3 regions of the Pseudomonas mosselii genome follow, and region 3 is predicted to be linked to each of the others. Evidence: riboswitches for the same ligand, from Rfam matches in the RefSeq annotation. Region 3 holds a riboswitch; each other region holds the start of a gene.
What was found. Region 3 has a riboswitch for cobalamin ahead of K5H97_RS15705 (CbtB domain-containing protein). Riboswitches for the same ligand answer to the same signal wherever they lie in the genome.
Positions count from the first base shown of each region.

Region 1: another riboswitch for cobalamin. It lies ahead of cobO (cob(I)yrinic acid a,c-diamide adenosyltransferase); the one in region 3 lies ahead of K5H97_RS15705 (CbtB domain-containing protein).
Region 2: another riboswitch for cobalamin. It lies ahead of K5H97_RS11380 (ABC transporter substrate-binding protein); the one in region 3 lies ahead of K5H97_RS15705 (CbtB domain-containing protein).

Region 1 covers NZ_CP081966.1:1,520,829-1,523,083, reverse strand. The annotation lists gene K5H97_RS06830 (cobyrinate a,c-diamide synthase) at 1-762, opposite strand, end outside; gene cobO (cob(I)yrinic acid a,c-diamide adenosyltransferase) at 759-1,370, opposite strand; cobalamin riboswitch at 1,484-1,702, opposite strand; gene K5H97_RS06820 (hypothetical protein) at 1,853-2,255, shown strand, end outside.
Region 2 covers NZ_CP081966.1:2,456,499-2,458,753, forward strand. The annotation lists gene K5H97_RS11375 (FecCD family ABC transporter permease) at 1-92, opposite strand, end outside; gene K5H97_RS11380 (ABC transporter substrate-binding protein) at 89-1,102, opposite strand; cobalamin riboswitch at 1,217-1,414, opposite strand; gene K5H97_RS11385 (DUF1624 domain-containing protein) at 1,442-2,255, opposite strand, start outside.
Region 3 covers NZ_CP081966.1:3,392,494-3,394,748, forward strand. The annotation lists gene cobW (cobalamin biosynthesis protein CobW) at 1-609, opposite strand, end outside; cobalamin riboswitch at 710-909, opposite strand; cobalamin riboswitch at 971-1,192, shown strand; gene K5H97_RS15705 (CbtB domain-containing protein) at 1,295-1,480, shown strand; gene K5H97_RS15710 (CbtA family protein) at 1,491-2,186, shown strand; gene K5H97_RS15715 (cobalamin biosynthesis protein) at 2,186-2,255, shown strand, end outside.

The DNA of each region.
Region 1 (2,255 bases), 1.9 Mb from region 3:
GCCATAGGTGAAGGCGAAGGCCTCATCGCGGGCCACACCGATGCGCGCCCCGGCCAGCGACGCAGTCACATTCACAGGCTCAGGCTCGGCAAAACGGACCGGTGGCGGCAGCGCGGCATCGCAACTGGCGCCCAGGGCTTCGGCGGCGGCATCCAGGCGTGCATCCAGGTCGTTCAACTCGCTGGCCTGGACCAGGCCAAGGTGACGGCTGGGCAGCTCGATGCCGCGCTCGCGGGACAACCCGCCGTACCAGCGCAGGCCTTCGGTCAGGCTGCCTTCGAGCAGTTGCGCATGACGCAGGCTGCCGACCCGGTTGGCCAGCACCCCGGCGAACGGCAGGTCGGGCTGGTAGCGCGCCAGGCCTAGAGCCAAGGCACCAAAGGTCTGGGCCATGGCCGTGCCGTCGATCACCGCCAACACCGGCACGCCGAAGTGGCGCGCCAGGTCGGCGCTCGACGGCGTGCCGTCGAACAGGCCCATCACGCCCTCGATCAGGATCAGGTCGGCCTCGCCCGCCGCTTCCCACAACAGGCGGCGACTCTCCTCGGCGCCGATCATCCACAGGTCGAGCTGGTAGACCGGTGCACCGCTGGCGCGCTCGAGGATCATCGGGTCGAGAAAGTCAGGCCCGCACTTGAACACCCGCACCGTGCGCCCGAGGTTGCGGTGCAGGCGGGCCAGGGCGGCAGTGACCGTGGTCTTGCCCTGGCCCGAGGCCGGGGCCGCGATCAGCACGGCGGGACACTGGCGCGACTCACTCACAGTTCGACGCCCTTCTGCGCGCGGATACCGGCCTGGAAGGCGTGCTTGAGCATGCCCATCTCGGTGACGGTGTCAGCCAGTTCGATCATCTCCGGCTTGGCAGCGCGCCCCGTGACGATCACATGCTGCATCGGCGGACGCGCCTGGATATCCGATAGCACCTGGTCGAGGTCCAGGTAGCCGTGCTTGAGGGCGATGTTCAGCTCATCGAGCACGACGAACTGGATAGAGGGGTCCTGCAGCAACTGCCGCGACACCGCCCAGGCGGCCTCGGCAGCGGCGATGTCGCGCTGGCGGTCCTGGGTTTCCCAGGTAAAACCCTCGCCCATCACGTGATAACGCACCTGCTCGGGAAATCGGCGGAAAAACAGCTCCTCGCCGGTGCTGTTGCGGCCTTTGATGAACTGCACCACGCCGCACTGCATGCCATGGCCAAGGGCGCGGGCAAGCATGCCGAAGGCCGAGCTGCTCTTGCCCTTGCCGTTGCCGGTCAGCACCAGCAGCAGGCCGCATTCATTGGGGGAATTGGCGATGCGCTCGTCGATGATCGCCTTCTTGCGCTGCATGCGCGCCAGGTGACGTTCGTCGCGTTCGATGGATTCGCTCATCAGGGGTCTCCGCAGGCTGTCGCAGCGGCGGCGACAGGTAAAAGGCAGGCAGACGAGGAGCGCGCAGGAGGCATGGCAAGGGCCACATCGCACCGCGCATCACCCTCCGTGATGCCGTTTGGCAGTGACAGGCCGGTCTCCGGGCTCATGAGCGGGCGCAGGCCCTGGCTACGCGCCTTCCCGGACATGGACATCCAGTGGCCTTGCGTAGCCGTCGACTCATCTACCGTTGCGGGGGCAGCGCCGGACTCGCGCCTACTGGCGCCCACCGGCTTCCCAGTTTCACCCTGCCGAACCGCAGCTCGCGGGGCACCTGAAGCACGCCGCGAAGGTTAGAGGGTTGCACCGGGAGCGTCAATCGAGCGAGGGCCGATCTGGCCTGGATCAATGGCCGATTCACCAGCTTGTGCCACACTCAGAGCAGTGATATCACATAGCCATCACCCGGCCGACCCGGATCACAATGACAAGGAGAGCGCAGCATGCAAGGCCTGATGATCAACAACCCGCGCCTGGAGTTCCTGCGCCCGGCCCTCGAGCGCTGGGTCGACTGCATCGACCGCTTCAACCAGTTGCAGGGCGACAACGAGGCGCCCTACTGGCACGGCACAGCCAGCAACGTCGGCCTGCTCGCCGCTGCCGCCTGGCAGGGTGAGTTGGTGGCGCTGGAACGGCACATGAGCAAGAAACAGCGCGACGAGGGCGAGCGCGACGGGCGCTGCGACCTGTCGATCAGCAGCGCCGAGGAGTCGCTGTACCTGCACGCTGGCCAGCGCTGGCCGCGCATCGCTCGCCTCGACCTGACAGCGGCCCTGCAGGAAACCGCCGCCCTGGCCAAGCCGATCGCGTATGGCAGCCAACTCAAGGCCGGGGCACTGTTCGTCA
Region 2 (2,255 bases), 940 kb from region 3:
CTGATCCGCGTCTCGCCGATGGCGATCCCGGCGAGCATGGCCAGGCACAGGGCGAGCAGCGCGAAGGCGCTGATGGGCAGCAGGCGGTTCATGGCTGTGGTGCTTTACCGCTGGCGAAGGCGCTGGACAGCACTTCCAGGCCACGGAACAGGCGGATGCCGGCCTGCATGGCGTCGGCGTCGAGGACGATGATCCGCCCCTGCCTGACCGCGTCCATGTTGCGGGTCACCGGGTCGCTGCGCAGGAACTCGAGCTTTTTCCGGTAGTCGTCGGCGGGGTAGCGGCGGCGGTCCATGCGCGCGACGATCAGCCAGGTGGGGTTGGCCCTGGCCAGGGTCTCCCAGCCCACCGCCGGCCATTCTTCGCTGGACTCCACCACATTGCGTACGCCGAGGGTCTGCAGCATGAAGTCGGCCACGCCCTGGCGACCAGCGACGTAAGGGTCGACCTTGAGGTCGGCGCTGGAGAACCAGAACAGCGCGCTGGTGTGACTCAGGTCCTGGCCGGCCAGGCGTTGCCGGGCCTGGTCCAGCTGGCCCTTGAGCTCGGCATTGAGGTGTTCGCCGCGATCCTGCACGTCGAAGATCTCGGCCAGCTGACTGACGCTCCTGTAGATGGTGTCGATCCTGAACGGCTGCAGGCGGGTACCGTCGGCGCCCACCAGGTTGTCCTTGCCTTCGCAGTCCGAGGGCAGCAGGTAGGTGGGGATGCCCAGCTCCGCGAACTGTTCGCGGGTGCCGACCGCGCCCTGGGCGCCGACCATCCATTCGAACTGCGCGGTCACCAGCTGCGGGCGCTTGCCGACCACCGCCTCGAAGCCCGGCTCGTTGTCGGCCAGGCGCTCGACCTTGTCGTTCTGCGCCTTGAACTCGGGCAGCACGTTGTTGAACCACAGCGAGGTGCCCGCCAGCCGCTCGCCCAGGCCCAGGGCATAGAGCAACTCGGTGCCGGCCTGGCCGATGGTCACCACGCGCTGCGGGGCCTGGGCGAAGGTCTGCGGCAAACCGCAGTTGTCGACGGTCAACGGGTAGCGGGTGGCGTCGGCGTGGGCCAGGCCCGCCAGTGACAGGCCGGCGAGCAGGGTGGCGAGGCGGTACGGCATGGTGGGGCGATCTCCTGTCGGGTGGTGCACGGAATGGCCCACGGACAGGCATCGCCAAGCGTCGCGCGGCAAGCACGCGGCCAGGGGCGGATGACCATCCCGGACACCCCGCCGGTTGGTGAATGCGTGCCGGCAGGTCTCCTGACTGGTGCGTCCTGGCCGGCGCCGGCCTTCCCGGGTCGGCAGACCCAGTGGCATCGATGGCGCAGGCTCGGCACCTACAGTTGCGGGGGCAGTTCCCTTTGGCCCGCCCTCGGCGCGCCCGGGATTCCCTTTTGATTCCGTGTGGAAACCGGCGGGCGGCATGGTAGACCATCGGGCCATCGGGTGAAAACGCTTTTACAGGTACTTGAGCCAGGCGATGTCGCGCCGCCGGGCCTTGAGCCGGGCGAAGCCGCGCACCGGCAGGTACAGGGCGATCGCCAGCAGCACCGCGACCAGCCACACCGCGCCGATGCCGTCGAAGCCGAAATGGCTGCCCTGGTTCAGGCCGAACAGCCCCACGCAGGCCACATACAGCAGCTTGAGCACATATAGGTGCAGCAGGTAGAAGAACATCGGCGCGGCGCCGAACACTGCCAGCGGGCCGATCCAGCGGGCGTCGCCGGCCCGCTCGAAAGCGCGCAGCAGCAACAGGCCGACGCCCAGGGTCAAGGCCAGGAACAGCAGCGACGGCGGGTATTTGGTGATGTTGAAGAAGCTCATCAACGTCTGCCCGACGTTGGCGTAGAAGGCCCACGGCGCCTCGCCGTAGCCATTGAGCAGGCGCAACACGACAAAGCCGAGCAGCAGCATCATGCCGCCCAGCAGCAAGCGCTGCTGGCGCTCGCCGGCATCGCTGCCGCGGCCGAACCAGGGGCCGAGTCCGTAGCCCAGGGCGATCACGCCGATCCATGGCAGCACCGGGTAGGAGGTACGCAGGCGCAAGCCGTCGGGCAGCTCCAGCCAGCTGCGCTCGTGCAGGATCGCCCAGGGTACATGCAGCGCCGAGTGCGGCGCGAAGTGCAGGCCATCGAGCAGGTTGTGGCCGGCGACGATCAGCGCGCCGAGGGCCAGCAGCAGCGGGCGTGGCAGCCACACCAGCAGCGACAGGGCGATCATGCTCAGGCCGATGGCCCAGATCACCTGCAGGTAGATCACGCTCGGTGGCAAC
Region 3 (2,255 bases):
CTCGGCACGGACCTTGGCCAGGCCCTCGGCGTCGATCAGGTCGGCCTTGTTCAGCACCACCAGGTCGGCACTGGCCAGCTGGTCGGCGAACAGCTCGTGCAGCGGCGACTCGTGGTCGAGGTTGGGGTCGAGCTTGCGTTGGGCATCGACCTGCTCCGGGTAGGCGGCAAAGGTGCCGGCGGCCACGGCCGGGCTGTCGACCACGGTGATCACCGCGTCGACGGTGCAGGCGTTGCGGATTTCCGGCCATTGAAAGGCCTGTACCAGCGGTTTGGGCAAGGCCAGGCCGCTGGTCTCGATAAGGATGTGGTCGAGGTCGCCGCGACGGGCCACCAGCTCGCGCATCACCGGGAAGAACTCTTCCTGCACGGTGCAGCACAGACAACCGTTGGCCAGCTCATAGACGCGGCCGTTGGCCTCTTCCTCGGTGCAGCCGATGCTGCACTGCTTGAGGATCTCGCCGTCGATGCCCAGCTCGCCGAATTCGTTGACGATCACCGCGATGCGGCGGCCCTGGGCGTTGTCGAGCATATGGCGCAGCAAGGTGGTCTTGCCCGAGCCGAGGAAGCCGGTAACGATGGTGACGGGAAGCTTGGCCAGTGTTTTCATGTCGCGATGCCCTTGGCAGCAATGGCGCGGGCATGCAGGACGACAGCCACGGCCCTGCCGGCCTGGCGCGTTCGCCACCGGATCACCCCGCCCGGTTGAAAGTCGAAAACGTCACGAGGCAGGTCTCCTGGCTCGCACCGCTGCGGCTCGCTGGCCGGTGGGCCGGCGCCTTCCCGCGCGCCTGCGCAGTGGCTGTGCCGAACCCTTCAGTGCTTACAGTTGCGGGGGCAGCCGCGGCTTGTACCGCGTTCCCGTCTTAGCTCGGGCCAACGCCCGAGAACCTCGCAGCGGCAAGGCTACGCAGTGCCTGCCTGGCGGTCAACCGCCATGGCGATTGACGCGGGCCCGGCCCCGTGATTTGCTAGCGCATTGCGTTCAGGTGCCCCCGACGGGGGTGAAACGGGAAACCGGTGCGTCGCGCCTCCATTGCTAAGGAGCCGACAAGGCCGGTGCTGCCCCCGCAACGGTAAGCGAGAGAAGCGTCCGAACCACTGTGCCAACAGTAAGGCATGGGAAGGTGACGCCCCACGGAGTCCTGCTCCACCTCGCCAGCCCGGAGACCGGCCTGACACGTGCTCACAGTACACCCCGCGGTGGGCGGGCGTCGTCGTATCACCTGGGCCAATCGTGCCCGGGGTCGTCGCGCATGTCCGTTGCCACAACAAAAGCAGCAGAGGAACGCGTCATGCCCATCACCAGCGCCAAACACAGTATCGCCACCCCCGTCAGCCTCAGCCAGCGACTGATCGTCGCGGTCGGCGCCAGCCTGCTGGGCCTGTGCCTGGTGTACTTCGCCGGTTTCTCGCACATCGAGGCAGTGCACAACGCTGCCCACGATACCCGCCACAGCGCCGCCTTCCCTTGCCACTGAGTAAACCCGCATGATTACGCGCATCGCCCGTACCGCGGGCTTCAGCGGCCTGCTCGCGGCCCTGCTGCTGACCCTGCTGCAAAGCTTCTGGGTCACCCCACTGATTCTCCAGGCGGAAACCTACGAGTCCGCCGCCCCGGTCGCCGAACACCATGAACACGGCGACGCCACCGCGCCCCACGAGCATGAGCACAGCGCCGAAGCCTGGTCGCCGGAAGACGGCTGGCAGCGCGTGCTGTCCACCACCGGTGGCAACCTGGTGGTCGCCGTCGGTTTCGCCCTGATCCTGGTCGCTCTCTACGGCCTGCGTGAACCGAACCGCGTGGCCACCGGCGCGCTGTGGGGCCTGGCCGGCTTTGCCGTGTTCTGCCTGGCGCCGACCCTGGGCCTGCCACCGGAACTGCCCGGCACCGCCGCCGCCGACCTCGGTCAGCGCCAGACCTGGTGGATCGGCACCGCAGCGGCCACCGCCGCCGGCCTGGCATTGCTGGTGTTCGCCCGCCACTGGCTGTTCAAGGCGCTGGGTGTCGCTCTGCTGGTAATCCCGCACCTGATCGGCGCGCCACAGCCGGCCGTGCATGAAAGCCTGGCGCCGCAAGCCCTCGAGACCCAGTTCAAGATCGCTTCCTGGCTGACCAACGCCGCGTTCTGGCTGGCCCTGGGCCTGCTCAGCGCCTGGCTGTACCGTCGCTCCAGCCAGGCCTGATGCGCGATCTGCCTGCTCAGCCGGCGTTGTACGCCGGCTTTGGCTGTCGCCGCGGCTGCCCGGTCGAGA